One region of the Streptomyces sp. NPDC028991 genome, then DNA from elsewhere that is predicted to be linked to it. Evidence: predicted binding sites of a transcription regulator. Region 1 holds the regulator's gene; each other region holds the start of a gene.
The links. Region 1 encodes HrcA, which represses chaperone genes, less so after heat shock. Its sites were predicted from a motif close to TTNGCACTCNGNNNNNCNGAGTGCNAA; they were not measured.
Positions count from the first base shown of each region.

Region 2: the regulator HrcA is predicted to act here: its motif matches at 1,416-1,442, upstream of groES (co-chaperone GroES).
Region 3: the regulator HrcA is predicted to act here: its motif matches at 5,800-5,826, upstream of groL (chaperonin GroEL).

Region 1 covers NZ_JBVHVP010000001.1:516,929-526,869, reverse strand. The annotation lists gene ACZ4V1_RS02285 (S41 family peptidase) at 1-1,439, opposite strand, end outside; gene ACZ4V1_RS02280 (hypothetical protein) at 1,515-2,030, opposite strand; gene ACZ4V1_RS02275 (hypothetical protein) at 2,102-2,464, shown strand; gene ACZ4V1_RS02270 (16S rRNA (uracil(1498)-N(3))-methyltransferase) at 2,554-3,303, opposite strand; gene ACZ4V1_RS02265 (nitronate monooxygenase) at 3,300-4,385, opposite strand; gene dnaJ (molecular chaperone DnaJ) at 4,496-5,632, opposite strand; gene hrcA (heat-inducible transcriptional repressor HrcA) at 5,633-6,649, opposite strand; gene ACZ4V1_RS02250 (MBL fold metallo-hydrolase) at 6,833-7,567, shown strand; gene ACZ4V1_RS02245 (DUF3097 domain-containing protein) at 7,602-8,405, shown strand; gene hemW (radical SAM family heme chaperone HemW) at 8,591-9,823, opposite strand; gene ACZ4V1_RS02235 (SpoIIE family protein phosphatase) at 9,850-9,941, opposite strand, start outside.
Region 2 covers NZ_JBVHVP010000002.1:340,601-350,541, reverse strand. The annotation lists gene groL (chaperonin GroEL) at 1-835, opposite strand, end outside; gene groES (co-chaperone GroES) at 961-1,269, opposite strand; gene ACZ4V1_RS05780 (polysaccharide deacetylase family protein) at 1,536-2,270, opposite strand; gene ACZ4V1_RS05775 (polysaccharide deacetylase family protein) at 2,267-3,166, opposite strand; gene ACZ4V1_RS05770 (class I SAM-dependent methyltransferase) at 3,317-4,492, shown strand; gene ACZ4V1_RS05765 (RNA polymerase sigma factor) at 4,572-5,831, opposite strand; gene ACZ4V1_RS05760 (YciI family protein) at 5,876-6,232, opposite strand; gene ACZ4V1_RS05755 (LCP family protein) at 6,343-7,350, opposite strand; gene ACZ4V1_RS05750 (LacI family DNA-binding transcriptional regulator) at 7,668-8,720, opposite strand; gene ACZ4V1_RS05745 (hypothetical protein) at 8,995-9,258, opposite strand; gene tsaD (tRNA (adenosine(37)-N6)-threonylcarbamoyltransferase complex transferase subunit TsaD) at 9,255-9,941, opposite strand, start outside.
Region 3 covers NZ_JBVHVP010000006.1:172,030-181,970, reverse strand. The annotation lists gene otsB (trehalose-phosphatase) at 1-487, shown strand, start outside; gene ACZ4V1_RS15810 (alpha,alpha-trehalose-phosphate synthase (UDP-forming)) at 496-1,899, opposite strand; gene ACZ4V1_RS15805 (glucosyl-3-phosphoglycerate synthase) at 2,116-3,060, opposite strand; SAM riboswitch class I at 3,201-3,348, shown strand; gene thrC (threonine synthase) at 3,367-4,677, shown strand; gene ACZ4V1_RS15795 (MoaD/ThiS family protein) at 4,674-4,949, shown strand; gene ACZ4V1_RS15790 (cold-shock protein) at 5,388-5,591, shown strand; gene groL (chaperonin GroEL) at 5,953-7,578, shown strand; gene ACZ4V1_RS15780 (NADH:flavin oxidoreductase) at 7,842-8,972, shown strand; gene ACZ4V1_RS15775 (carboxylesterase/lipase family protein) at 9,050-9,941, shown strand, end outside.

The sequences.
Region 1 (9,941 bases):
TTGCCGTCCAGGGTGAAGGCCGGCGAGTAGTCCTTGAAGCGCAGCGGGGTCGCCTCGCTCACCGACAGGTCGGTGGTGCCCGCGAGCTTGAGCTGGCGCAGCGGGTCGGGGCCGGGGTGGGACCAGGCGAGCCAGGCGGAGTCGGGCGAGAAGACCAGCCCGGAGGCGTCCCCGTGGTCGCTGCGGTCGACCTCGCGGACCTCGCCGCTCTCGCGCTCGACGAGCAGGACCCGCCCGTCGTGCGAGGCGACGGCGGCGCGGCTGCCGTCCGGTGCCATGGCGAGGGCGAGCACCCGGCCGAGCTGTCCGGCGGCGAGGCGCCGCGCGGTGGCGCCGGGCGCGAGTCCGGTGGCGGGGGCGAACTCCAGGGCGTCGTCGCCCTCGGCGTCCGTCACCCACACCACCCACTCCTCGCCGTCCGCGCGGAAGGCGCGCGGCAGCCGGGTCCGTACGCCGGGCCGCGCGGCCAGCGCGCGGGCCGGCCCGGCGCGGTGGGTGACCCAGTGCACGCCGCCGCGTACGGCGACGGCACTGCCGCGCGCGGTGTGGTCGGGGGACGCGGAGCCGAACCAGCGGGCGGCGTTGACGGGGTAGGCCTGGAGGTCGACGCGGGCACCGCCGAGCCGGATGTCGAGCCGGCGCGGCTCGGCGCCGTCGAGGTCGTCCAGCGTCCACAGTTCACCGGCGCTGGAGTAGACGACGCGGACGCCGTCGGTGGCGGCCTGCCGGGCGTAGAAACCGTCGAGGGGGGTGTGGCGGCGCAGTTCGGAACCGTCGGCGAGGGAGGAGTAGAGGGCGCCGGTGCCCTCGTGGTCGGAGAGGAAGGCGATCCGGTCGCCGACCCAGAACGGGTACTCGATGTTGCCGTCGAGGTCGCCGTGCAGCCGCACGAACTCGCCGTCGCCCTCGGCACCGTCGATCCACAGCTTGCCCGCCGTGCCGCCCCGGTAGCGCTTCCACCAGGCGGCCTCGCGGCCCATCGGCGCGGACAGCAGCACGGTGCGCGGCCCGTACGCGACGTCCCCGACGGGCCCGTACGGCAGGGTGGTGGCCGGCCCCCCGTCGAGCGGGACGGCGCGGGCCCAGCTGCGGCGCAGGCTGGCCTGGCCGTAGGTGCTGAGGGCGAGGACCCGCCCTTGCGGGGTCCAGCCGCGTACCTGGGTCTTCAGGCTGCCCCAGTGCGTGAGTCGCTTGGCGGGGCCGCCGTCGGCGGGGGCGATGTGCACCTCGGGGGCGCCGTCGCGGGTGGAGGACCAGGCGACCGTGGTGCCGTCGGGCGAGATACGCGGGTGGTTCACCGGCACGTTGTCGGCACTGACCCGCCAGGCCCGGCCGCCGTCGAGCGGGGCGAGCCACACGTCGTCCTCGGCGGTGAAGGCGACCAACTCGCCGTGCGGGTGCGGAAAGCGGAGGTAGGCAGGCGCTGCGGGCTGTGTCACCCTCTCACCCTATGCAGGGGCGGGGTCCGCCGACAGAGGTTTGGATCACTTACCGGCCACGGCACGCGGGTGCGGCTACTTGCCCTCCACCGGCCGGCAGTGCGGATCGTCCGGGCACCAGATGGTGCGGGTGACGGTCACGGTGGGCCCGGGCCCGTGCTGGGAGGGCCGGTTCGCGGGCGGGGCGCTCGTGGCGTCGCAGTCGCCCAGCCCCTTGACCCGGAACCACTCCTCGCCGTCGACCTTGGCGGTGAGATCGCCGCGCACGCAGGCGCCGTTGACGACGCGGGTCACCTCGCCGTCGACGGTGATGTCCTGTCCGCCGTCGGTCTTCCCCTCGCAGTGGACGGACGCGACGGTGTCCTCGCCCGCCGAGGCGGTGGCACCGTCGTCCCCGAAGGAGGCGGTGCAGGTGAGCCACCGCACCTCCGCCTTCTGCCGCTCCAGCTCGCGTGTCACGGTCTGGTCCGTCGTGTACGCCACCGACGCGGAACTGAGCCCGCCCGGTTCGCAAGCGACGACACCGCCGACGGCGACGACCGCGCCGACGGCCGCCGGAGCCACACGCCGAATCCGCCTCAACGCCCCCATGGAGGGCAGCCTGCCACCGGTGCGTGGCCCGCGGTAGGGCGCATACGGCCACTCCTCACTACCCTTGGCGGATGCACAGTGGACGTCGGCGCAGACGGCTCGTCGTGGACGAAACCACGGCCTACGTGTGGTCGGTACGGCACCGGCACAGTGTCACGGGGCCCTGCCAGGAGGTACTCAGCCTCTCCCGGGACGGGACGAGGACGAGGATTCTGCTGCTGTTCCGGGGCGGCGAGGGACGGTTCGTCCCCGACGGCTTCCTGCCTTCGGGCTGCGTGGCCGTGGGGAACGAGTCGCTCAACCTGCACGAACCCGGTGTCGTACGGGGTTTCGTCGACGAGGCGGCCCGGCGCGGGCTGCTCGACCGGTCCGCGGACCTGGACGGCTGGGAACTGTTCCCGGCGGTCGCCGCCGCCCGCGCGGCGGACGGCTGAACGGTGCGGCCGGGGGCTCCTGCGGTCGGTGCCGGGGAGGCTCCGGCCGTGGTGCCGGCGGCGCCGTCGTCGGACCGGCGGCGTCGCCGTCAGGACCAGCGGCCGGTGCGGGCCAGGAGTACCGCCGTCGCCGCCGTGCCTGCGGTGGAGGTGCGCAGGACGCTGTGTCCCAGTCGGTAGGGCTTGGCCCCAGCCTGGGCGAAGAGGGCCAGCTCCTCCGGGGAGACCCCGCCTTCGGGGCCGACGACCAGCACGATGTCACCGGCGGCGGGGAGTTCGGCGGTGGCCAGGGGCTCCTCACCGCTCTCGTGGAGTACGGCGGCGAAGTCGGCGTCGGCCAGAAACGAGGCAACCTGCTTGCTCGTCGCCGCGTCCGCGACGTCGGGGAAGCGGACCCGGCGGGACTGCTTGCCGGCCTCCCGGGCCGTGGCCCGCCACTTGCCGAGCGCCTTCAGGCCGCGGTCGCCCTTCCACTGCGTGACGCAGCGGGACGCCGCCCACGGCACGATCGCGTCGACCCCGACCTCGGTCATCGTCTCGACGGCCAGCTCCCCGCGATCGCCCTTGGGCAGGGCCTGGACGACGGTGACGCGGGGCCGCTCCGGCGGTTCCTCGTGGACCGTCGCCAGCCCCGTGACGACCAGCCGGTCCTTGCCCTCGGCGGCCTTCACCACGCCCTCCGCCCAGCGTCCGCGTCCGTCGGTGAGAACGACGTCCTCGCCGGCCCGCAGCCGCTTCACGGAGACGGCGTGCCGTCCCTCGGGGCCGTCCAGGACGTACTCCCCTCCGGGCAGGTCCCCCGGCTGGAGGGAGTCGACCACGAACACCGGCGCCGTCATCGGCCCGTCCCTCCCGTCACGAACCCTGACAACGCTGTCCCGGCGGACGCGAGTTCGGCCGCCAGCACCTCCACCAGCTGCCCGGCGGGCAGCTCCCGGGCCATCCGGTGGCCCTGCCCCGCCCAGAGCGCCATGCCCTGCGCGTCGCCCGCCTTCGCCGCCGCCTTGCGCAGCGGCGCGGTGAGGTGGTGCACCTCCGGGTAGGCGGCGGGGGCGTAGGGGCCGTGCTCGCGCAGGAAGCGGTTGACCAGGCCGCGGGCGGGGCGGCCGGAGAAGGCGCGGGTCAGTTCGGTGCGTACGAACAGGGGGTTGGTCAGGCCCTGTTTGTGCAGGGCGTGCGCGCCGGACTCGGGGGTGGCGAGGAAGGCGGTGCCGAGCTGGGCCGCGCTCGCGCCGGCCGCGAGGACGGCGGCGATCTGCCCGCCCCGCATGATGCCGCCCGCGGCGACGATCGGCAGGCTCACCGCCTCCCGGACCTGGGCGACCAGCGACAGCAGTCCGGTGCCGGAGCCGCCCGTCTCGGGGTGGTCCCGGTGGGTGCCCTGGTGTCCGCCGGCCTCGGCGCCCTGTGCGATCACCGCGTCCGCGCCGGACCGCTCGACGGCCCTGGCCTCCTCCGCCGTGGTCGCTGTGACCAGGGCGAAGGTGCCGACGCGGTGCAGGGAGTCGACGACCTCGCGGCTCGGGACGCCGAAGTGGAACGACACCACCGGCACCGGGTTGTCCAGCAGCACGGCGATTTTGGTGTCGTAGCCGTCGTCCCTGCCGCACTCGGGGTCGCCTAGCTCCGTCTCGTACCAGGCGGCCTCGCCGGCGAGCTGGTGGGCGTAGACGCCGACGGCGGCGGGGTCGGCCGTCTCGGGCTGCGGCATGAAGAGGTTGACGCCGAAGGGGCGGCTCGTCAGTCCCCGCAGCTGCTTGATCTCCTGGTACATCCCGTCCGCGGTCTTGTACCCGGCGGCGAGGAATCCCAGCCCGCCCGCCTCGCAGACCGCGGCGGCGAGCTGCGGCACGGAGACGCCGCCCGCCATGGGCGCCTGCACGATCGGATAGGGGAAAAGATCGGTCAGTGCGGAGGACATGACCGCATGTTGTCACGTCCTCCGAGCGAGTCCGAATCCGGGCTTCCGTTGGCATACGCCAGGAGCATCCGCATCGGAACGCCCCTGGCGGTGGCCGGCGGTGGCCGATGTCAGCGCCCGTTGAAGGCGTCCTTCAGACGCGAGAACAGCCCCTGCTGCCCGGGCTGGAACTGCCCCGTCGGACGCTCCTCGCCGCGCAGCTTGGCCAGCTCGCGGAGCAGGCGTTCCTGCTCGGCGTCGAGCTTGCTCGGGGTCATGACCTCGACGTGGACGATGAGGTCGCCCCGGCCGCCGCCGCGCAGGTGGGTGACACCGCGGCCGTGCAGCGGGATCGACTGGCCGGACTGGGTGCCCGGGCGGATGTCGACCTCCTCCATGCCGTCGAGCGTCTCCAGCGGCACCTTCGTGCCGAGGGACGCCGCCGTCATCGGGATCGTGACCGTGCAGTGCAGGTCGTCGCCGCGCCGCTGGAAGGTCGAGTGCGGCAGCTCGTGGATCTCGACGTACAGGTCGCCGGCGGGGCCGCCGCCGGGGCCGACCTCGCCCTCGCCCGCGAGCTGGATCCGCGTGCCGTTGTCGACACCGGCCGGGATCTTCACGGTCAGGGTGCGCCGGGAGCGGACCCGGCCGTCGCCCGCGCACTCGGGGCACGGGGTCGGGACCACGGTGCCGAAGCCCTGGCACTGCGGGCAGGGGCGGGAGGTCATGACCTGGCCCAGGAAGGACCGGGTGACCTGCGAGACCTCGCCGCGGCCGCGGCACATGTCACACGTCTGGGCCGACGTGCCGGGGGCCGCGCCCTCACCGTTGCAGGTGTTGCAGACAACCGCGGTGTCGACCTGGATGTCCTTGGTCGTACCGAACGCGGCCTCGTCCAGCTCGACCTCGATGCGGATCATCGCGTCCTGGCCCCGGCGGGTGCGCGAGCGCGGCCCGCGCTGCGACGCCGTACCGAAGAACGCGTCCATGATGTCCGAGAAGTTCCCGAAGCCACCCGCGCCGAAGCCGCCCGCGCCGCCGCCGGCCGCCTGCGAGATGGGGTCGCCGCCGAGGTCGTAGACCTGCTTCTTCTGCGGGTCCGACAGCACCTCGTAGGCGGCGTTGATCTCCTTGAACCGCTCCTGGGTCTTCGGATCGGGGTTGACGTCCGGGTGCAGCTCGCGGGCGAGCCTCCGGAACGCCTTCTTGATCTCGTCCTGGGAAGCGTCGCGGCGCACGCCGAGTACGGCGTAGTAGTCCGTGGCCACCTACGACTCCGCCAGGATCTGTCCGACGTACCGTGCCACTGCGCGTACCGCTCCCATCGTTCCCGGGTAGTCCATGCGGGTCGGTCCGACCACGCCGAGCTTGGCAACCGCCTCGCCGCCCGAACCGTAGCCCACCGACACGACGGACGTGGAGTTGAGTCCTTCGTGGGCGTTCTCATGACCGATACGGACGGTCACGCCCGGATCCTTCGCCTCGCCGAGCAGCTTGAGGAGCACGACCTGCTCCTCCAGCGCCTCGAGGACGGGTCGGATCACCAAGGGGAAGTCGTGCCCGAAGCGGGTCAGATTGGCGGTGCCGCCGATCATCAACCGCTCCTCGTTCTCCTCGACCAGCGTCTCCAGGAGAGTGGAGAGCACGGTGGAGACCGTACCGCGGTCCTCGGCCTCGAAGGCCTCCGCCAGATCCTCCACCAGGCTCGGCACGTCCGAGAACCGCCGCCCGGCGACCCGGCTGTTGAGCCGCGCGCGCAGGTCCGCCAGGGACGCCTCGCCGAACGGCGCCGGGCAGTCCACCATCCGCTGCTCGACCCGGCCGGTGTCCGTGATCAGCACGAGCATCAGCCGCGCGGGCGCCAGGGAGAGCAACTCCACGTGCCGCACGGTCGAGCGGGTCAGCGACGGATACTGCACGACGGCGACCTGCCGGGTCAGCTGCGCGAGCAGCCGCACCGTGCGGGCCACCACGTCGTCGAGGTCGACGGCGCCCTCCAGGAAGTTCTGGATGGCGCGCCGCTCGGGCCCGGTCATCGGCTTGACGCCGGCCAGCTTGTCGACGAAGAGCCGGTAGCCCTTGTCGGTCGGGATACGCCCGGCGCTGGTGTGCGGCTGGGCGATGAACCCCTCGTCCTCCAGGGCCGCCATGTCATTGCGCACGGTGGCCGGGGAGACGCCGAGGTTGTGCCGCTCGGTGAGCGCCTTGGAGCCGACCGGCTCCTCGGTGCCGACGTAGTCCTGGACGATGGCGCGCAGCACCTGGAGCCTGCGTTCACTCAGCATTCGCGCGCACCTCCAGAATGTCGTCCGCCCGGCTTCCCGCCCGGCTCGCCGCCGTGTCCCTGGCACTCACGGCGCGCGAGTGCCAGACTTCCCCGGCCCAGTGTACGGCCGTGGGGTACGCCCCCGGCAAGGCCGGGGGCACGCCGCCGTGCACGGAGGTGTCACGGCGCTAGCGTCGTCGTCGTGACGGTGACTTGGGAAGACCTGGGATGGGAGCGACTGGCGGCCGGGGTGGGGCGGTGCCGGCTGCCGGGGTGGGACTGCACGGCGGGGCTGGTCGTCGGCGCGGGCGCGGCGCTGGTGGTGGACGCGGGATCGAGCCTCGACGAGGGCGCCCGGCTGCGCGCGGGGGCGCGGGAGCTCGCCGGTCACCGTGTGACACATCTCGCGCTGACCCATCCGCACTTCGACCACGTCTTCGGCGCGGCGGCGTTCGCGGACGCGGAGGTCTACGGCGCGGTGGGCACGGACGCGGTGTTCGCGCCGGGCGGACACGGGCGGGAGGCGCTGCGGTCGGAGGCGGTGGCGGAGGGCCTGGACGCACGGCAGGCGGCGGAGGCGGCCGACGCGCTCGTCCGCGTCCGCCACGAGGTCCGCGGCGAGTGGACGCTCGACCTGGGCGGCGGCCGGCAGGCGCTGCTCGCCGACGTGGGCCCGGGGCACACCGGCCACGACCTCGCGGTGCTGGTGCCCGGCGAGGTGGCGGTCGTCTTCTGCGGCGACCTGGTCGAGGAGTCCGGTGAGCCGCAGGCGGGCCCCGACGCCGTACCGTCGCACTGGCCGGCCGCCCTGGACCGGCTGCTCGGCCTGGGCGGCGAGGACGCGCTGTACGTCCCCGGTCACGGAGCGGTGGTGGACGCGGCGTTCGTCCGGGCCCAACGGGACGCGCTGGCCGCGCGGTTCGGCGTGTCGCGCTGATCACGGCGGGTCGACTCCTCGTATCGTCGTGAGAATGCGCCAGTACTCCGCCGACCTGACCCCTTCGTGGAAGAAGCCGCAGCCCGTACCGGAGGTCCCGGCCGACCCCGGCCGTGTGGTCGAGGAGTCCGGCACCGGCTTCTGCGGCGCGGTGATCGGCTGCGAGGCGGGCACGGTGACCCTGGAGGACCGCTTCGGCAAGCACCGGGTCTTCCCGATGGAGCCGCGGGGCTTCCTGCTGGAGGGGCGGGTGGTCACGCTGGTCCGGCCGTCGTCCGGTCCGGTGCGCCCCACCCGTACGGCGTCGGGCTCGGTGGCGGTCCCGGGGGCACGCGCGCGTGTGGCCCGCGCCGGGCGCATCTACGTCGAGGGACGGCACGACGCCGAGCTGGTCGAGAAGGTCTGGGGCGACGACCTGCGTGTCGAGGGCGTGGTCGTGGAGTACCTGGAGGGCGTGGACGACCTGCCGTCGATCGTCGCCGACTTCGCGCCCGGGCCCGACGCACGGCTGGGCGTCCTGGTGGACCACCTGGTGCCGGGCTCGAAGGAGTGGCGGATCGCGGAGGCGGTGACGAGCGAGCACGCGCTGGTCGTCGGCCATCCCTACATCGACATCTGGGAGGCGGTGAAGCCGTCGTCCCTGGGGATCCCCGGCTGGCCGCGAGTGCCGCGCGGGCAGGACTGGAAGACGGGGGTGTGCCGGGCGCTGGGGTGGCCGCCGGAGAACACGGGGGCGGTGTGGCAGGCGATCCTGGCGCGGGTGGGGTCCTACAGGGACCTGGAGCCGGAGCTGCTGGGCAGTGTGGAGCGACTCATCGATCACGTGACCGTGCCCTGACCGTCGCCCGGGCGCCGGCGGGCCGGGCCTGACGGGCCGGACCTGACGGGCCGGACCTGACGGGCCGGGCTCCGCCGCCGCGGAGGCCGGCCCGTCGATCAGCTCGTCCACACGGCCGGGCAGTCCGCGCTCCCCGCCGCAGCGGGGGCCCGTCCCCCGTCGGTCCGCCGAAGGGGGATCCTCCCTCAGTCCACCAGGTCCCGCACCACCGCGTCCGCCAGCAGCCGCCCGCGCAGGGTCAGCACCGCGCGTCCGCCCTCGTACGGCCCCTCCTGGAGAAGTCCGTCGGACAGGGCCCGTCGGGAGGCCGCGAGGCCCTCTTCCCGCAGCAGCGACAGCGGGGCCCCTTCCCGCAGCCTCAGCTCGAGCAGGATCCGCTCCACCCTGCGGTCCTCGTCCGTCAGAAGCTCCCGCCCGGCCCCCGGTGACGTCCCCGCCGCCAGGGCCCCCGCGTACGCCCCCGGATGCTTCACGTTCCACCACCGCACCCCGCCCACGTGGCTGTGCGCTCCCGGTCCGGCGCCCCACCAGTCGGCGCCCCGCCAGTACAGCTCGTTGTGCAGGCAGCGCGCCGCGTCGGAGGCGGCCCAGTTCGACACCTCGTACCAGTCGAAGCCCGCCGCGGACAGCGTCTCCTCGGCGATCAGGTAGCGGTCGGCGTGGACGTCGTCGTCGGTCATGGGGACCTCGCCGCGCCGGATGCGCCGGGCCAGCTGGGTGCCCTCCTCGACGATCAGCGCGTACGCCGAGACGTGGTCCGGTCCGGCCCCGAGCGCCGCCTCCAGCGAGGCGCGCCAGTCGTCGTCGGTCTCGCCGGGGGTGCCGTAGATCAGGTCGAGGTTGACGTGCTCGAAGCCGGCCGCGCGGGCCTCGGCGACGCAGGCCTCGGGGCGGCCCGGGGTGTGGGTGCGGTCCAGCACCTTCAGGACGTGCCGCTTCGCGCTCTGCATGCCGAAGGAGATCCGGTTGAAGCCGCCCTCACGGAGGGTGGCGAGGTACGCCGGGTCGACCGACTCCGGGTTGGCCTCCGTCGTGATCTCCGCGTCCGCCGCCAGGCCGAACTCGCCGCGGACCGCGTGCAGCATCCGCACCAGGTCGCCGGCGGCCAGCAGCGTGGGCGTACCGCCGCCGACGAAGACCGTGCGGACCTCGCGGGCATCGTCGCCGAGCACCTTGCGGGCCAGGCGGACCTCGTCGACGAGCGTCTCCGCGTAGTTGTCGCGGGAGGCGAGGACGCCGCCGGTGCCGCGCAGCTCGGTCGCGGTGTAGGTGTTGAAGTCGCAGTAGCCGCAGCGGGTCGCGCAGTACGGCACGTGCAGGTAGAAACCGAGGGGGCGGTCGGCGGCGCCGGCGAGCGCGGACGCCGGGAGGGCGCCGTCGGCGGGGACGGGTTCGCCGTCGGGGAGTGCGGAGGGCATGCGTCCATTGTCCCGTACGGCGACGGCTACTCGGCCTGGAGCACCAGCAGGGCCAGATCGTCCTCCGGGGGCCGGGGCCCGAACTCGTGCACCAACCGCCTGATGCGCTCGGCGACGA
Region 2 (9,941 bases), on a different contig from region 1:
GGGCCTTGACGGCCACCGCGTTGAAGGTGCCGCGGATCTTGTTCACGACGAGGGTGGAGAGCGCCTCGCCCTCCAGGTCCTCGGCGATGATCAGCAGCGGCTTCGAGGCGTTGGCCTGGATGACCTTCTCCAGCAGCGGCAGCAGGTCCGCGATGGAGGAGATCTTGCCCTGGTTGATGAGGATGTACGGGTCCTCGAGGACGGCCTCCATGCGCTCCTGGTCCGTCACGAAGTACGGCGACAGGTAGCCCTTGTCGAAGGCCATGCCCTCGGTGAAGTCCAGCTCCAGACCGAAGGTGTTGGACTCCTCGACGGTGATGACACCGTCCTTGCCGACCTTGTCCATCGCCTCGGCGATCAGCTCGCCGACCTGCTGGTCCTGGGCGGACAGCGCGGCCACGGCGGCGATGTCGGACTTCTCGTCGATCGGCCGGGCGGTGGCGAGGAGGTCCTCGGACACGGCGGCGACCGCCGCGTCGATGCCCTTCTTCAGCAGCGCCGGGGAGGCGCCGGCGGCGACGTTCTTCAGGCCCTCGCGGACCAGGGCCTGGGCCAGCACGGTGGCGGTGGTGGTGCCGTCACCCGCGATGTCGTTGGTCTTGGTCGCCACCTCCTTCACCAGCTGGGCGCCGAGGTTCTCATACGGGTCCTCGATCTCGACCTCGCGGGCGATCGTGACACCGTCGTTGGTGATGGTCGGGGCGCCGAACTTCTTGTCGATGACGACGTTGCGGCCCTTGGGGCCGATCGTCACCTTCACCGTGTCGGCGAGCTTGTTGACGCCGCGCTCGAGGGCGCGACGGGCGTCCTCGTCGAACTTCAGGATCTTCGCCATGGGAGCGTGAGCCCTCTCGGAAATCTTGGGGTTAAACGGCACTGCGCCCCGGGCGCCCGGCTTCATATCGATCGCGGGGGCCAGGGGCGCAGCAGTAAAGCAAGGTGCTTCGGTGCTTCGGTGAACTACTTCTCGACGATCGCGAGCACGTCGCGGGCCGAGAGGACGAGGTACTCCTCGCCGTTGTACTTCACCTCGGTGCCGCCGTACTTGCTGTAGAGCACGACGTCGCCGACGCTGACGTCGAGCGGAAGACGGTTGCCGTCCTCGAAGCGGCCCGGGCCAACGGCCAGGACGACGCCCTCCTGGGGCTTCTCCTTGGCGGTGTCCGGAATGACCAGGCCCGAAGCCGTGGTCTGCTCGGCGTCGAGCGGCTGGACCACAATGCGGTCCTCGAGCGGCTTGATGGCAACCTTGGAGCTGGTGGTCGTCACGATCCGACCTCCCCCTTCGGAGATCTCACGGGGTTAACTGTCTGAGGTGGCGACCAGGTGGATCCGTCGTCGCGGGTGCCGGACCTGCCCGTCGCGTAGTTGGCACTCTCCAGTGGGGAGTGCCAGGGCCGAGACTATGACCGCGATTAGCACTCGGTCAAGCGGAGTGCCAATGCCGACGGCGCGTCGCCGTGTTTTCCGTCGAAGTGCCGCGCCGAAACGCACCCCCGCGCGGGGGTGCGCCGCCCGTCCCGCCAGGGCGGAAGTCAGAGATAGTCCCCCAGGCGCCCCACCCTCAGCCCCTGCTCCTCGATCTCCTCCAGCAGTCGTTCCGTGCGGGTGCTCAGGCCCAGGCCGGTCGGATGGTCCGGGGCGACGGACACGATGTCGCCGGGGTGCAGGCGCTCGGCGCCGCGGGTGTAGGCGAGGCCGCCGCCGGGGTCCAGGGTCGCCCGCCACAGCACGACCGCCGTGATGCCGCAGTCGGCGGCGGCACGCAGGGTCGTGGTGTCGTACATGCCGTAGGGCGGGCGGAAGAGGTGGGGGCGGACGCCGAAGCGGGAGTTGAGCTTGGTCTGCTGGCCGCAGATCTCGGCGCGCTGGCCGGCGTAGGGCAGTCCGCGCAGGGAGCGGTGGTCGAGGGTGTGGTTCTGCAGGCTCGCGCCGACCGAGCGCAGCCGGGCGAAGTGGCCGTACGCCGGTCCGGCGACGGCGTCGGTGAGGAACAGGGTGACCGGGAGCCGGTGTTCGCGGACCAGGTCGGCGAAGTGCGGGTCCCGCTCGGCGCTGTCGTCGAAGGTGAGGAAGACGACCCGGTCGGTGGTGCGGACGTGGTCCACGACGGGCGGCAGGTCCTGCTCCCGGCCGTTGCCCTGGCCCCCGGCCGCGCGGGCCTGTTCCGCGGTGGGCGGGCGGTCGGCGGGGGCGGCGAACTGGGCGCAGCCGGTGAGCAGTACGGCGGCCAGGGCGGCGCCGGCCGGCCGGTACCGCCCGCGCCTCACAGGTAGTCCTCCAGGCGGGCCACGGCGTATCCCTCGGCGGTGACCTTGTCGAGGAACTCGCGGACCATGTCGCGCATGGTGCCGCCCCAGTCGCCCTCGCCCCGGAAGTGGGTGAGGACGATGTCGCCGGGGTGGATCCTGCGGTCCCACTCGCGGTAGTCCCAGTGGTCGGCGAAGACCTCCTCGTTCCAGATCGGGGCGTACCTGATGCCGCAGGCCTTCGCGGCGCGCAGGGTGTCCCGGTTGTAGTTGCCGTAGGGCGGGCGGAAGAGGACCGGGCGCTTTCCGTAGCGCTTCTCGATCACGTCCTGCATGCCGCAGATCTCGCGTTTCTGCTCGGCGTAGGACAGGCCGGGCAGGTAGGGGTGGTTCAGGGTGTGGTTGTTGAGGGTGACGCCCCGGTCCTGCATCTTCTTGAAGTAGCCGTAGTCCTCCTTCACCAGGTAGTCGCTGAGGAAGGCGGTGTACGGGATCTTCAGGTCGCTCATCATCCGCAGGAACGCCGGGTCCTTCTCGGCGCCGTCGTCGATACTGAGGAAGACGATCTTCTCCTTGGTCGGGATCGAGGTGAAGACCGGCGGGAGGTTCTTCTGGCCCCTCACCTCGAAGCCCTCGCGCGCCTTGATCTCCGGCTTCTTCGCGGGGGGCGGCGGGGCCGCCAGCGGGACCTTCTTCAGCTTCCAGCGCTTGGCGGCGGCCACCCGGGCGGCCTGCGCGGCGCGCAGCTTGGACGCGTAGGCGTCCAGCGCGCGGGCCGGGGGCGCCTGGAGGGGCTGCCGGCCGGCGGCCCCCCGGACCTCGGAGGCGTCCTGCGCACAGCCGGAGGCGAGGGCGGCGACGGCGAGCACGGCGACACCGCCGCGCGTCCGCAGCCCTGGAGACGACGCCCGGAACATCTGAGACGCCCGGAACACCTGAGACGCCCGGCTTTTGTCATTTTGTACGACTGCTCGCATGGTGCCGGATCCTCGCAGTCCCCGGCCGCCGTTCCCGGCCCGACACCGCGCCGGAGGCACACCATCCACCGACTGGCCCACAATGTTCCGGTGAACGACCTCGACGCCCTCCTCGCCCTGCTCACCCCCGAGGGCCGTGCCCTCCTCGACGAGGTGCGCGACACCGACCCGGCACGGGAACTCGCGGTCGCGACCCGGCTGCGGCGCACGCATCCCGCCGGGCTGGTGTCGGCGGCGCTCGGGCAGGCGCGGCTGCGGCAGCGGGCGGTGGCGAAGTTCGGGGCCGAGGACGCCGGACGGATGTTCTTCACGCCCAACGGGGTCGAGCAGTCGACGCGGGCGAGCGTGGCCGCGTACCGGGCGGAGCGGCTCAGGGCCCTGGACGTGACCTCCGTCGCCGACCTGTGCTGCGGGATCGGGGGCGACGCGATCGCGCTGGCCCGGGCCGGGATCCGGGTGCTGGCCGTGGACCGGGACCCGGCGACGGCCGCCGCGGCCCGGGCCAACGCCGAGGCGCTGGGGCTCGGTGAGCTGATCGAGGTGCGCGAGGCGGATGTCACTCGGGTGGAGACGGGTGGGTACGACGCCGTGTTCGTGGACCCCGCGCGGCGGGGCGGACGCGGCCGGATCTTCGATCCGGAGGCTTACTCGCCGCCGCTGTCCTGGGCCGTCGAGGCGGCCCGTACGGCTTCCCGCGCCGCCGCGCTGAAGGTCGCGCCGGGTATTCCGCACGAGGCGGTGCCGGACGGCGCCGAGGCGGAGTGGATCTCGGACGGCGGGGACGTGAAGGAGGCCGTGCTGTGGTTCGGCACCGCGCCCGGGGCCGTGCGGGCCACGCTGCTGCCGGGGACCCGCACCCTGCTCGGCACCGGCCTGCCCGACCCGGCGGTCCGCACGCCCGGCCGGTACCTGTACGAACCGGACGGCGCCGTCATCCGCGCCCATCTCGTCGCCGAGGTCGCCGAGCGGGTGGGCGGGGGGCTGCTCGACGCGACCATCGCCTACGTCACCGCGGACGAGCTGGTCCCGACGCCGTACGCCACGGCGTACGAGATCACCGACCGGATGCCCTTCAACGTCAAGAAGCTGAAGGCGCTGCTGCGGGAGCGTCGGGTGGGCGTCCTGACCGTGAAGAAGCGGGGCTCGGCGGTGGAGCCGGAGGAGCTGCGGCGGAAGGTCAAGCCCCAGGGGCCGAACGCGGCGACGGTCTTCATGACCCGGGTCGCGGGGGCGCCCACGATGCTGATCGGGCATCCGGTGCGCTGAGGCCCGGCCGGCGACGGATCACGCGGGAGGCGGGGCCGGCCCGGCGTCCCCACCGGCCGCCGCCGCGGGCACGCCCGGCTCAGCGGCAGTCCTCCGCCCGGCGGGTCAGCAGCTCGCGTTCGCGTTCGTTGCGGGCCAGGGACGCGGCGCGTTCGAACTCCGTGCGCGCCTGGGCCGTACGGCCCAGCCGGAGCAGCAGGTCCCCGCGGACGCTGGGGAGCAGGTGGTAGCCGCGCAGGGCGGGATCGGACGCGAGGCTGTGGACGAGGGCGAGTGCCGGGGCCGGGCCCTCGGCCATCGACACGGCCACCGCGCGGTTGAGTTCGACGACCGGGGACGGGGCGCGGGCCGCGAGCAGGCCGTAGAGCGTGGCGATGCGCCGCCAGTCGGTCTCCTCGTACGTGTACGCCGTCGCGTGGCAGGCGGCGATCGCGGCCTGGAGGGCGTACGGGCCCGGGCCGCCGGATCCGGTCGTGGCGTGGGCGTGGGCGTGGTCGAGGGCGGTGATGCCGCGGGCGATGAGCATGCGGTTCCAGCGACGGCGGTTCTGGTCCTCGAGGAGCACCGGCGCGCCGTCGGGACCGGTGCGGGCGGCGGTGCGCGACGCCTGGAACTCCAGCAGGGCGGTCAGTCCGTGCACCTCGGGCTCCTTCGGCATCAGCGCGGAGAGCACGCGGGCCAGGCGCAGCGCGTCCTCGCACAGGCCCGGGCGGAGCCAGTCGTCGCCGGCGGTGGCCGCGTAACCCTCGTTGAAGATCAGGTAGATGACCTCCAGGACCGAGCCGAGACGGGCCGCGCGGTCCGGGCCGTACGGCACCTCGAAGGCGATGTTCTTCGTGGCCAGGGTGCGCTTGGCGCGCACGATGCGCTGCGCGACCGTCGGTTCCGGCACCAGGAAGGCGCGGGCGATCTCGGGGGTGGTGAGGCCGCCGAGCAGGCGGAGGGTGAGGGCGATGCGGGACTCGGCGGAGAGGACCGGGTGGCAGGCGGTGAAGACCAGGCGCAGCAGGTCGTCGTCGATGTCCTCCGGGTCGGCGGGCTCCTCGGGGGGTGCCGCCGCGGCGGGCAGGTCCCGGCCGATCTCCGCGAGCTTGCGGGCGTGGTTCTCCCGGCGCCGGATCAGGTCGACGGCGCGGCGCCGGGCGGTGGTCATGAGCCAGCCGCCCGGGTTGTCGGGCACACCGTCCCTGGGCCACTGCTCCAGGGCCGCGACCAGGGCGTCCTGCGTGAGTTCCTCGGCGAGGCCGACGTCCCGGACGAGGCGGGCGACGCCGGCGACGACCCGGGGCGACTCCAGCCGGAAGACGGTCTCGAGGGCCTCGGTGGGCTGTGCTTCCACAGCCCACCATGCAACACCCTCGGGCGCGCGGGGCGAAACTCCGGTCAGCCCTCCATCAGCTCCCGCACCTCGCAGGTGACCGTCCAGTGCTCCTCGTGCACCTTCAGGAAGCGCTTGGTCCACTCGACCGCCTCGGCCTTGTCCTTGGCCTGGAGGAGCGAGTAGCCGCCGACGACCTCCTTGGACTCGGTGAAGGGCCCGTCGGTGACGGACAGCCGTCCGCCCTCGTAGTGGACGCGGGTCCCCTGGGCCGTCGGGGTCAGCCCGGCGGTGTCGAGCAGGACGCCGGCCTTCGTCATCTCGTCCATCAGCTTCTCCATGCGCTGCACCAGCTCGGGGCTGGGGCCGCCGGAGAGGGCGTCGCTCTCCTCGATCCGGATCAGCGACAGGTAGCGGGGCATGGTGACTCCTCGGGGTGGGACGGGGGCCGGGTCCTTCCCGGCCTCTCACCCCGTGCGTCGAACGGGAGACACCTGGATCGACACACGTCCCGGGATTTCCGGGAGTTTTCTCAGCGCAGTGATTTCCACAGGTCACCGGAGTCCGGCTGCCGGGCCACCACCCGGTTGGCGTCCCAGGGGGCCGGCAGGACAGGCATCGTCACCGTGCGCACGTCGTCCGCCGACAGGCCCCCGAGGCTGCGGCCGAGGCTCATCAGCTCGCCCAGCGAGTCCAGGCCGGTGTCGGTGGTGAGGCTTCCGGTGACCGCGTCGGTGACCTGGTAGAGCCGAGCGGGGTCGGTGAGCAGGTCGGTCGCGGAGATCCGCTCCAGCAGCGCCTTCACCAGCTTCTGCTGGAGCTCTATGCGGGCGAGGTCGCTGCCGCCCGCCAGTCCGTACCGGGTGCGGGCCAGACCGAGGGCCTCGGTGCCGTCGAGGTGGTGGGTGCCGGCGGCCAGGCGCAGGTGGCTCTTGTCGTCGTCGATGTCCACGTCCGTGGTGACCGTGACCCCGCCGAGGGCGTCGACCAGTCTGGCGAAGCCGGAGAAGTCGATCTCGATGTAGTGGTCCATGCGGACGCCGGTCATCGACTCGACGGTCTTGACCGCGCAGACCGGTCCGCCCAGGGCGTAGGCGGTGTTGAACATCGCGTCGCTCGCCTCCCGGCTCTCGCCGCCGGACGGCAGCGGGCAGGGCGGGCGGGTGACGAGCGTGTCGCGCGGGATGCTGACGACGGTGGCGGCGGTCCGGCCCGCGTCGAGGTGGACGACCATCGCCGTGTCCGAGCGGGCGCCCTCGCTGTCGCCGCCGCCGAGCTCCTGGTTCTCCTCGCCGCTGCGCGAGTCCGAGCCGAGGACCAGGATGTTCAGGGCGCCGGTGGGCACGGGGGACGCGGAGGGCGCCGTTCCCGGCCTCGCGGGGCGGTCGTCGCCGAGCGCGCCGTTGATGTCGACGCTCTTGATGTTGCCGTTGAGATGCCAGTAGGCCCAGCCCGCCGCGGCGACCCCGAGCAGCAGGGCACCGGCCAGGGCGAGGCCTGCCGCCTTCAGCCCCTTCGAGCGCGCACCCCGCGCAGCCATGCGTCCGCCCCCGCCCCTGCCGGTCCCGTTCGCGTCCCCACCCGAGTGCCCCATCGGAAGGAACATAAGTCCGAATTATCGGGAGCGGACATACGCGGGTCGTGATTCTGCGGAAATTCTCAGATTTCGGAGGCCGTCCAAAGAACCGGGAGCGGGAAAGACCCGGGAAGCAGGGGAGCCAGGAGAGCAGGGCGCCAGGAGAAGCGGGGGGCCAAGGGGACAGGGGACAGGGGACAGGGGACAGGGGGCCGGGGGGAGCCGGGTGGCGGGCGGCTCCTGACGGCTCGTAACGGCTCGTAACGGCTCGTAACGGCTCGTCAGGCGGCCGGAGGCGCCCCCGTGCTGCTGCGCACCTCCAGGCTCGTGGCCAGCTCCACCCGGGATGCCGCCGCGGAGCCGTCGGCGCGCCCGAGGTCCAGGACCAGCCGGGCCGCAGCCTCGGCCATCTCCATGAGCGGCTGCCGTACGGTCGTCAGCGGCGGCCCCACCCAGCGGGCCACCGGCAGGTCGTCGAAGCCGACCACGCTCAGGTCCTGCGGGATGCGCAGACCCAGCTCGCGCGCGGCCTCGTACAGTCCGAGCGCCTGGAGGTCGTTGCCGGCGAAGACGGCGGTGGGCCGGTCGGGGCGGCGCAGCAGCGCCAGGCCCTGCCGGTAGCCGGCCTCGTGGTGGAAGTCGCCGGTCATGATCAGGTCCGGGTCGACGGGCAGCCCGGCCGTCTCGAGGGCGGCCCGGTAGCCGTCCATGCGGGCGCGGCTGCACATCATCCGAGTGGGTCCGCTGATCGCGCCGATGCGGGTGTGGCCGAGGTCGACCAGGTGCCGGGTGGCGGCGAGTCCGCCCTGCCAGTTGGTGGCGCCGATGGACGGCACGTCGGCGCCCGGGTCGCCGGCCGGGTCCATCACCACGAAGGGGATGGAGCGGCTGGTGAGCAGCGCCCGCTGGGACTCGTCGAGGCCGGACAGGACGAGGATCACGCCGTGCGGACGGCGGGCGGCGACCTGGTCGGCCCAGGTACGGCCGGGCGTGAGGCGCCCCGCGCTCTCGGAGAGCACGACGCTGAGCCCCGTGTCCCGCGCCACGTTCTCCACGCCGCGGATGACCTCCATCGCCCAGGCGCTCTCCAGCTCGTGGAAGACCAGGTCGATCAGGGGGGAGCGGGTCGACTCGGCCCTGCGGCGCCGGTAGCCGTGGGCGCGCAGCAGCTCCTCCACGCGGGCCCGGGTCGCCGGGGCGACATCGGCGCGACCGTTGAGGACCTTCGAAACAGTCGGCGCCGACACACCGGCCTCGCGCGCGATCTCGGCGAGCGTCGCGGTCTGCGCGGACCGCTTTCGCGTCGGGGTCTCAGCGGGCTGCGGGGATGTCATGGCTGCGATCGTATCCCTGCGAGCCCTGATGACGAAGCCTTGGGTGAGTCATGACTTCCCGGAAGATTCGCATTTCGATCCGAAACATTCGGGCCGTTGTGTGGTCTCGGCCGCGGCCGGAAGGGGAAACCGCGGGTCGCACGGGCGCGCCCGCGACAGTGGCGGCCGAGCGGCCCGTCGAGGCCGCGGTGCTCGCCGCTCGGGAGCGCCGGACGGGCCGGCCGCTCCCGCGGCAGCCGCCGAGGGGAGACGTGGGGTTTCGCCTCCGTCCCGGTCAGTCCCCGTCCACCGACTCGAACCGCCACCGGTGCACCGCACGCGCGACCAGGTTCCCATCCGGTTCGGGCAGTTCCGGGAGTTCGGCGTCGTGCCGCACGTCCCCGTCCCACCAGGTGACGACCAGAACACGGTCCTGCGGGGCGCGGAGGGTCTCCCGGCGCAGCGGGGTGCCGTCGAGCGGCTGCGCCCGCGCCCAGGCGAGCAGTTCCTCGCCCCGGCCGGGCAGGGCCCGCGCCTCCCACATCAGCACGACGGTCATGAGTACAGGTTCTCCTCGCCGGCCTCGTGCACGTGGTCGTGGTCGTGCGTGTGGCCGAGTCCCGGCACGTGCGGTTCCGTCACCGGGAGGGAGGAGTCGGCCGAGAGGTCCCAGTCGGAGGCGGCCCGGTTACGGGCGACCATCTCGGCACCGAGCGCGGCCACCATCGCGCCGTTGTCCGTGCACAGCTTCGGCCGCGGCACGCGCAGCCGGATACCGGCCGCCTCGCAGCGCTCCTGGGCCAGGGCCCGCAGCCGGGAGTTGGCGGCCACGCCGCCGCCGATCATCAGGTGGTCGACGCCCTGGTCCTTGCAGGCCCGCACGGCCTTGCGGGTGAGCACGTCCACGACCGCCTCCTGGAAGGAGGCCGACACGTCCCGCACCGGCACCTCCTCCCCCGCCGCCCGCCTGGCCTCGATCCAGCGGGCCACGGCCGTCTTCAGCCCGGAGAAGGAGAAGTCGTACGCCGGGTCGCGCGGACCGGTGAGGCCGCGCGGGAAGGCGATCGCGTTCGGGTCGCCCTCGCGCGCGTACCGGTCGATGACCGGGCCGCCGGGGAAGCCCAGGTTCAGCACGCGGGCGATCTTGTCGAAGGCCTCGCCGGCCGCGTCGTCGATGGTGGCGCCCATCGGGCGGACGTCGGAGGTGATGTCCGACGACAGCAGCAGGGAGGAGTGGCCGCC
Region 3 (9,941 bases), on a different contig from region 1:
CCCCGGCGTCGCCGCGGTCCGCGCCGAGCTGCCGGGCCTGCTGGAGCACTCCGGGGCCGGCCGGGGCACGTGGGTCGAGGAGAAGGGCCACGCGGTCGCCGTGCACACCCGCCGCGCGCCCGACCCCCAGGCCGCCTTCGACGCCCTGCGCGCCCCCCTCACCGGCCTCGCCACCCGCCACGGCCTCATCGTCGAGCCCGGCCGCATGGTCCTGGAGCTGCGCCCACCCGGCATGGACAAGGGCGCCGCGCTACGGCGGCACGCCCGCGAACTCGACGCGGGCTGCGTCCTCTACGCCGGCGACGACCTCGGCGACCTCCCCGCCTTCACAGCCGTCGACACCCTCCGCGCGGAGGGCACTCCCGGCCTCCTCGTCTGCAGCGGCAGCGACGAGGTCCCGGACCTCAGGGAGCGAGCCGACGTGGTGGTCGACGGCCCGACGGGAGTGGTGCGACTGCTGCGTTCCCTGGCCGCGCGGCTCGCGTAGCCGCCCCCTCAGCCCCGCAACGCCCTCAACTGCTCCAGGAACCACCGCGCCGGAGGCAACGCCGTCCCCGCCGCGGCCAGCCGCTTCGACCGCTCCGCCCGCTCCGCGGGAGCGACCCCCAACGCCTCGTGCAGCGCGTCGGCCGTACCGGCCACGTCGTACGGATTCACGACGAGCGCGTCCTCCCCCAGCTCCTCGTACGCTCCCGCCTCCCGCGAAAGCACCAGCACACACCCCTCGTCGGAGACGACCGGCACCTCCTTCGCGACGAGGTTCATCCCGTCCCGGACGGGATTGACCAGCGCCACGTCCGCCAGCCGGTAAGCCGCCAGCGACCGCGCGAAGTCGTCCTCCACGTGCAGCACGACCGGGGTCCAGCCGGCCGTCCCGAACTCGTCGTTGATCGAGTCCGCCACCCGCCGCACCTCGGCGGTGTAGTCCCGGTACACGGCGAGATCCTGCCGCGACGGGTACGCGAACGCGACGTGCACGACCCGCTCCCGCCACTCGGGGCGCCCCGCCAGCAGCTCCCGGTACGCCAGCAGCCCCCGCACGATGTTCTTCGACAGCTCGGTCCGGTCCACCCGCACGATGGTCCGGCGCGCGCTCCCGTCCGGACCCTGGCCGATCTCCGTCCGCAGCGCCGCCATCCGCTCGTCCACGTCGGCCTCGTGCGACCGCTGCCGCAGGAAGTCCGCGTCCGCGCCGAGCCCGTGCACGCCGATCTCCGTGCCGCCGACGCCGCCCACCACGGCGTCGCAGCACGCCGTGAACGCGTCCGCCCAGCGCCGGGTGAGGAATCCGAGCCGGTCGGCGCCGAGCATGCCGCGCAGCACCCGCTCGGCGATGTCGTCCGGCAGCAGCCGGAAGTAGTCGACCGGCGCCCACGGCGTGTGCGAGAAGTGGCCGATGCGCAGGTCGGGCCGCAGCTCCCGCAGCATCCCCGGCACCAGCGTCAGGTGGTAGTCCTGCACGATCGCGACCGCGCCCTCGGCGGCCTCCTCGGCCAGCGCCTCGGCGAAGGCCCGGTTGTAGGCCTCGTAGGAGGCCCACTGCCGCCGGAACTCCGCGTCGAAGACCGGCTCCAGGGGCGTCTGGTAGAGCATGTGGTGCACGAACCACAGCACGCTGTTGGCGATCCCGTTGTACGCGTCCGCGTGCACGTCGGCCGGCACGTCCAGCATCCGTACGCCGTCCTCGCCGACCCCGCGCCGCACCGCCTCGCGGTCGCCGTCGCCGAGCGCGGAGCACACCCACAGCGCCCCCGCGTCCGGCCCGATGGCCGACAGTCCGGAGACCAGCCCGCCACCGCCGCGTCTGGCGTGCAGCGAACCCTCCTCCCGCACCTCGTAGGAGACCGGCCCCCGGTTGGAGGCGACCAGTACCTGAGCAGCACCGAAGCTTGAAGCCATACGCCTCAACCTAGCCCGGCCCCGAAACCCTCAAACGTGGGCGGACGGCCCCTCGGCATCGATTGCGTCACGCGCCTCGTGTGCCACGCCGACAGCCGGTTCCGCGCCGAGAGGCACCGCGGGCCGAGCACCCGCGGCCGCGGCGGCGAGTACCTGACCTGCGAGCGGGACTCCGGCGGCGTCCGTCCCCGGCCGGACGGCGTCCCCGGCCGGCGCTCAGGCCACCCGCCGGGCCGCGTACTCCGCGATCTCCGTCATCGGGGGCCGTTCCTCGGTGTCCACGGAGTACGTGCGCGGCTCGAAGCCGTCGGCGCCGCGTTCGAACTGGGTGAGGGACGGCCGGACCAGGTGGCCGCGGGCCAGCCGGAGCTGGGCGGTGCGGTAGATCGCGGCGGCCATGCGGCCCAGGGCCTGGCCGTCCTGGTGCCGGTGCCTGCGGACGCCGACGTCGACCTGTGCGAGGGCGTCCAGACCCACCAGGTGCAGGGCGTCCACCAGCATGCCCAGCTCGACGCCGTACCCGACGGGGAAGGGGAGCCGTTCGAGCAGGGAGCGCCGGGCCGCGTACTCGCCGCCGAGCGGCTGGACGAAACCGGCCAGCCGCGGCCAGTGCAGGTTGAGCAGCGGGCGGGCCATCAGCTCCGTGACCCGGCCGCCCTGGCCGGGAGCGGCGCCCAGCGGGCGGTCGTACATCGCCTTGACGAGGTGCACGTCCGGGTCGGTGAGCAGCGGGCCCACGATCCCGGAGACGAAGTCGGCCGAGAACTCGCGCAGGTCGGCGTCGACGAAGCAGACGATGTCGCCGCCGGTGACCAGCAGCGAGCGCCACAGCACCTCACCCTTGCCGGGCACGGCCGGGAGGCGGGGGAGGATCGCGTCCCGGTGCACCACCCGCGCGCCCGCCGCCGCGGCCACCTCCGACGTACGGTCGCTCGAACCCGAGTCCACGACCACGATCTCGTCGACGAGCGGCACCCGGCCCATCAGGTCCCGGCGGATCACCGAGACGATGTCGCCGACGGTCGCCTCCTCGTCGAGGGCGGGGAGCACCACGCTGACCGACTGCCCGGTGGCCTGTTTGGCGGTCAGGATCCGCTGGATCGGCCGGTCCGACACGGACCAGGAGCGTGCGCCCAGCCAGCGCTCGACTTCTTCCAGCACGTTCGGAGGCTCCTTTGTGATCCATCTCGCGGTACGGACGACTATCTCAACCGCCGTGGCCTTCGGTTACAGTCTTGAACAACGCGGCGGACCACCGCATGCCGGGGTCAGGCGCGTACCACCGCAAAACAACCACATACCGCTCATCCAGAGGGGCAGAGGGATACGGCCCGTTGAAGCCCCGGCAACCCTCCAGTCGGTTCTTGTCACGCGGACGTGGCGAGGCTCCCGACTAGGGAAGGTGCCAAATCCGTCTCACGGCGAGATGCGTCGTGAGGAAGATGAGGAGAAAGGGCCTCGCCTCACATGGCTGTGCAGACTGTCGCAAGCAACACCGACACCACCGCTTCCCCCACCTCCGCCGCCTCCCCGGTCGACCTCGGTCCCGCCGCGGCGCTCTCCTGCCGCGAATGCGGCCACCGCGTACCGCTCGGTCCGGTCTTCGCCTGCGAGGAGTGTTTCGGCCCGCTGGAGATCGCCTACGACTTCTCGGCCTACGACACCGAGGAGCTGCGCGCGCGCATCGAGGCGGGCCCCGCGAACATCTGGCGTTACGCCCCGCTGCTGCCCGTCCCCGCCGACGTGGCCGACAAGCCGAACATCAACCCGGGCTGGACCAAGCTGGTCAAGGCCGACAACCTGGCCCGCGAGCTCGGTGTCACCGGCGGTCTGTACGTCAAGGACGACTCCGGCAACCCGACGCACTCCTTCAAGGACCGCGTCGTCGCGCAGGCCATCGAGGCCGCCCGCGCCTTCGGCTTCACCACCCTGTCCTGCTCCTCCACCGGCAACCTCGCGGGTGCCGTCGGCGCCGCCGCCGCCCGCGCCGGCTTCCGCTCCTGCGTGTTCATCCCGCACGACCTGGAGCAGGGCAAGGTCGTCATGGCCGCCGTCTACGGCGGTGAGCTGGTCGGCATCGAGGGCAACTACGACGACGTGAACCGCTTCTGCTCCGAGCTGATCGGCGACCCGGCCGGCGAGGGCTGGGGCTTCGTCAACGTCAACCTGCGGCCGTACTACGCGGAAGGCTCCAAGACCCTCGCGTACGAGGTCTGCGAGCAGCTCGGCTGGCGGCTGCCCGACCAGATCGTCGTCCCGATCGCGTCCGGCTCCCAGCTCACGAAGATCGACAAGGGGCTGCAGGAGCTGATCAGGCTCGGTCTGGTCGAGGACAAGCCGTACAAGATCTTCGGTGCCCAGGCCGCCGGCTGCTCGCCGGTGTCCACCGCGTACAAGGCGGGCCACGACGTCGTACGCCCCCAGAAGCCGGACACCATCGCCAAGTCCCTGGCGATCGGCAACCCGGCCGACGGCCCCTACGTCCTCGACATCGCGCGCCGCACCGGTGGCGCCGTGGAGGACGTGACCGACGAGCAGGTCGTCGAGGCCATCAGGCTGCTCGCCCGCACCGAGGGCATCTTCGCGGAGACGGCGGGCGGCGTGACGGTCGGCGTCACCAGGAAGCTGATCGAGAACGGCGTGCTCGACCCGGCGAAGACCACCGTCGTCCTCAACACGGGCGACGGCCTGAAGACCCTCGACGCGGTGGCCGGCACCGGCCTCAGCGCGACGATCCGTCCCAACCTGGACTCCTTCCGAGAGGCTGGCCTCGCATGAGCGTGACCGTTCGCATCCCGACCATCCTGCGCACCTACACCGGCGGCAAGGCCGAGGTGCCCGCCGAGGGCGCCAACCTGGGCGAGGTCATCTCCGACCTGGAGAAGAACCACACCGGCATCGCCGCCCGCGTCCTGGACGACCAGGGCAAGCTGCGCCGCTTCGTCAACGTGTACGTCAACGACGACGACGTCCGCTTCGAGCAGGGCCTGGAGACGGCGACCCCGGACGGCGCCGGCGTCTCCATCATCCCCGCGGTCGCCGGCGGCTGATCCGCACCTCCGTTACCTTCGGTAATCAAGGTAACGCTCGGTTTATCGAATTGCCCCCTCCGTAAGAGAAGCGGAGGGGGCAATTCCATGTGGTTGAGCACGGTAGAGTTGGGGAACGCGCTCCCGATCGCAAGGTCGGGAACCCTGAATTCCTGCCGCCCGTCCGACAAGATGTAGCCAAAGTGTGGGCGTGTTTCGCGGCTTTTGCTCCTTTTGTGTGCCCCGACTTGACCCGAATTCAGGCGAATTCTCGCCACATTCCGGACCGGGTGCGTCCGGATTTCTCGTCCGATTGACCTGTTGCAGACGGCAGTTGGACAGATACATTCAGCCGCGGTCGACGCGTTCCGGCGCACGCCCCCAGTCGTGGGGGGTGAGGTCTGACCCGGATCCGCGAAGTGCGGATCTGTGCAAGGGCCAGTAATAGGGGAGTTAGGCATGGCTCAGGGCACCGTCAAGTGGTTCAACGCGGAGAAGGGGTACGGCTTCATCGCGGTCGACGGTGGTGCGGATGTTTTCGTCCACTACAGCGCGATTCAAATGGACGGCTACCGCACCCTCGAAGAAGGCCAGCGGGTCGAGTTCGAGATCTCGCAGGGTCAGAAGGGCCCGCAGGCCGACATGGTTCGCCTCAGCGCCTGAGACGCGCGGCCACCGCAAGCGAAGGTCTTCTCTGAAGGGCCCGCATCCCCCCGGGGGATGCGGGCCCTTCGGTCTGCCCGGACGCCTGTCCGGACGCCTGCCGGACTCACGCCCGGACGCCGGCCGGACGCCGGTCCCGAAGGCCGTTCCTCGGCGCCGATCCCCGAGAGGCGCTTGCACTCGACAGGGGCGAGTGCTAATCATTGCGTTAGCACTCTGAAGGTGAGAGTGACAACGAAGGACCGGGTCGGTGAGGCCCGCAGGCCGGGTGGGGAAGGAACCGCACGGCAGGCGAGCCGTCCGTCGCGGGCGCGGGCGCGGTCCGAAGGAATCACCCCCAGTCCTGGAGGGACCACTTCACATGGCCAAGATCATCGCGTTCGACGAGGAGGCGCGGCGCGGCCTCGAGCGCGGCATGAACCAGCTCGCGGACGCCGTCAAGGTGACGCTCGGCCCCAAGGGCCGCAACGTCGTCCTCGAGAAGAAGTGGGGCGCCCCCACGATCACCAACGATGGTGTGTCCATCGCCAAGGAGATCGAGCTCGAGGACCCGTACGAGAAGATCGGCGCCGAGCTGGTCAAGGAAGTCGCCAAGAAGACGGACGACGTCGCCGGTGACGGTACGACCACGGCGACCGTTCTCGCCCAGGCCCTGGTCAAGGAAGGCCTGCGCAACGTCGCGGCCGGTGCCAACCCGATGGCCCTGAAGCGCGGTATCGAGAAGGCCGTCGAGGCCGTCTCCGCCGCCCTGCTGGAGCAGGCGAAGGACGTCGAGACCAAGGAGCAGATCGCCTCCACGGCCTCCATCTCCGCCGCCGACACCCAGATCGGCGAGCTCATCGCCGAGGCCATGGACAAGGTCGGCAAGGAAGGCGTCATCACCGTCGAGGAGTCCCAGACCTTCGGTCTGGAGCTGGAGCTCACCGAGGGTATGCGCTTCGACAAGGGCTACATCTCGGCGTACTTCGCCACCGACATGGAGCGTATGGAGGCGTCGCTCGACGACCCGTACATCCTCATCGCCAACTCCAAGATCGGCAACGTCAAGGACCTGCTGCCGCTCCTGGAGAAGGTCATGCAGTCGGGCAAGCCGCTGCTGATCATCGCCGAGGACGTCGAGGGCGAGGCCCTGTCGACCCTGGTCGTCAACAAGATCCGCGGCACCTTCAAGTCCGTCGCCGTCAAGGCCCCGGGCTTCGGCGACCGCCGCAAGGCCATGCTCGGCGACATCGCCATCCTCACGGGTGGCGAGGTCATCTCCGAGGAGGTCGGCCTCAAGCTGGAGAACGCCACGCTCGACCTCCTGGGCAGCGCGCGCAAGGTCGTCATCACCAAGGACGAGACCACGATCGTGGACGGCGCCGGCTCGGCCGACCAGGTCCAGGGCCGCGTCAACCAGATCCGCGCCGAGATCGAGAACAGCGACTCGGACTACGACCGCGAGAAGCTCCAGGAGCGTCTGGCGAAGCTGGCCGGCGGCGTGGCCGTCATCAAGGCCGGTGCCGCCACCGAGGTCGAGCTCAAGGAGCGCAAGCACCGCATCGAGGACGCCGTTCGCAACGCGAAGGCGGCCGTCGAGGAGGGCATCGTCGCCGGTGGTGGCGTGGCCCTGCTCCAGGCCTCCCAGGTCTTCGAGAAGCTGGAGCTGTCGGGTGACGAGGCGACCGGCGCCAACGCCGTGAAGCTCGCCCTGGAGGCCCCGCTGAAGCAGATCGCCGTCAACGGTGGTCTCGAGGGCGGCGTCGTCGTGGAGAAGGTCCGCAACCTGACCGTCGGCCACGGCCTCAACGCCGCGTCCGGCGAGTACGTCGACATGATCGCCGAGGGCATCATCGACCCGGCGAAGGTGACCCGCTCTGCCCTGCAGAACGCCGCCTCCATCGCCGCGCTGTTCCTCACCACCGAGGCCGTCATCGCCGACAAGCCGGAGAAGGCCGCCGCGGGCGGCGCTCCGGGCGGCATGCCGGGCGGTGACATGGACTTCTGATCGACCTCTGGTTGATCGACCGTCCGTCACGTACCGAGGGCGGCACCCCCTGTTCCGGCAGGGGGTGCCGCCCTCGGGCGTTTCCCGGGCGCCGGGGCCCCGGGAAGCCCTCGGGAAGCCCCGTGCGGCACTCGGGTGTGCCCCGGATCACACCGGGCCGCAGGGATCGGACGGAATGACGGCGCCGGGTGGGCCGGTTGTCGCTGGAGTGCGGTCAATGCATGCGCACATACCGACCGGTATCACCTCAAGGAGCCCCCCACGTGACCACCACCGCCCCCGACGCCGCCACGCGCGCCGCCCGGATCCTCGCCCGCCCGGCCACCATCAACGGCCTGACCGTGCCCAACCGCATCGCCATGGCCCCGATGACCCGGATGTTCTCCCCGGGCGGCGTCCCCGGCGACGACGTGGTCTCGTACTACTCCCGGCGCGCCGCCGCCGGTGTCGGTCTGATCGTCACCGAGGGCACCTACGTCGGCCACGACTCCGCCGGACAGAGCGACCGAGTGCCGCGCTTCCACGGCGAGGAGCAGCTCGCCGGGTGGGCGAAGGTCGCCGAGGCGGTGCACGCGGCGGGCGGCACGATCGTGCCGCAGCTCTGGCACATCGGCATGGTCCGCAAGCAGGGCGAGCCGCCCTTCGCGGACGCGCCCGCCGTCGGCCCCTCCGGCCTGCGCATCGGCGAGGACGAGGTCACCGGCAAGGCGATGACCCGGCGCGACCTGGACGACGTCATCGGCGCCTTCGCCGAGGCCGCTGCCGCCGCCGAACGCATCGGCTTCGACGGCGTGGAGATCCACGGCGCCCACGGCTACCTCGTCGACCAGTTCCTGTGGGCGGGCACCAACCGCCGCACCGACGCCTACGGCGGCGACCCGGTCTCCCGCACCCGCTTCGCCGCCGAGATCGTGGCCGCCGTACGGGAGAAGGTCTCGGCCGAGTTCCCCGTGATCTTCCGCTACTCCCAGTGGAAGCAGGAGGCCTACGGCGCCCGCCTCGCCGAGACCCCCGAGGAGCTGGAGGCGATCCTCGCCCCGCTCGCCTCGGCCGGCGTCGACGCCTTCCACGCCTCCACCCGCCGCTACTGGCGCCCCGAGTTCGACGGCTCCGACCTCAACCTCGCCGGCTGGACCAGGAAGCTCACCGGCAGGACCGCCATCACCGTCGGCTCGGTCGGCCTCGACGGTGACTTCACCAAGGCGTTCCTGGGCGAGGGCGCCCCGATCGGCAGCCTCGACAACCTCCTCGACCGCCTGGAGCGCGACGAGTTCGACCTCGTCGCCGTCGGCCGCGCGCTGCTCCAGGACCCGCGGTGGGCCGAGAAGGTCCTCGCCGGGAACTTCGACGCGCTCGCCCCGTACGACGCGGCGTCGCTGAAGACCCTCAGCTGAGCCGGGCGCGCACCACGGCGTAGGGTCCGGAGATCACCAACTGGCGTCGTCCAGCGGTAACCAGTGAGGAGTGATCGATGAGCACGGCCGAACCCGTGGTGCGCACCGCCGCCGGTGCGGTGCGCGGACGGACCGAGAACGGTCTCACCGTCTTCCGCGGCATCCCGTTCGCCGAACCGCCGGTGGGCGCGGCCCGGTTCGCCGCCCCGCGGCCCGTCCGCGCCTGGGACGGCATACGCGAGGCCCACGCCTTCGGCCCGCCGCCCCCGCAGGACATGGGGGTCGCGGGCCCGGCCGTCGACCTTCCCGAGGGCGACGACTGGCTCACCGTCAACGTCTGGACCCCCGCCCCCGACCCGGCCGCCCACCGCCCGGTGATGGTCTGGATCTACGGCGGCGCCTACAAGCTCGGCCACTCCGGCAGCCCCGGCTACGACGCCCGCCGCATCGCCGCCGACGGCGACCTCGTCGTCGTCACCTTCAACTACCGCGTCGGCATGGAGGGCTTCGCCCACATCGAGGGCGCCCCCGCCAACCGGGGGCTGCTCGACCAGGTGGCCGCACTGGAGTGGGTACGGGACAACATCGCGGCATTCGGCGGCGACCCGGACCAGGTCACCGTCTTCGGCGAGTCGGCGGGCGCCGGTTCCGTCGCCTCCCTGCTGGCCATGCCCCGCGCGGCGGGACTCTTCCACCGGGCCATCGCCCAGAGCGTCCCGGGCACCTTCTTCTCCGCCGAACTCGCCCGGGACGTCGGCACCGCCCTCGCCGCCGAGCTCGGCCTGCGGCCCACCGTCGCCGACCTGGCGGCCGTGGACCCGGGCCGACTGGTCGGCGCGGGGCAGTCACTCGTCCCGAAGATGCCCGGGCGCGTGGACCGCTGGGGGCAGGCCGCGCCCACCGTCACCCCGTACTCGCCGGTCGTGGACGGCGACGTGCTGCCGGTCATGCCGTGGCAGGCGCTGGCGT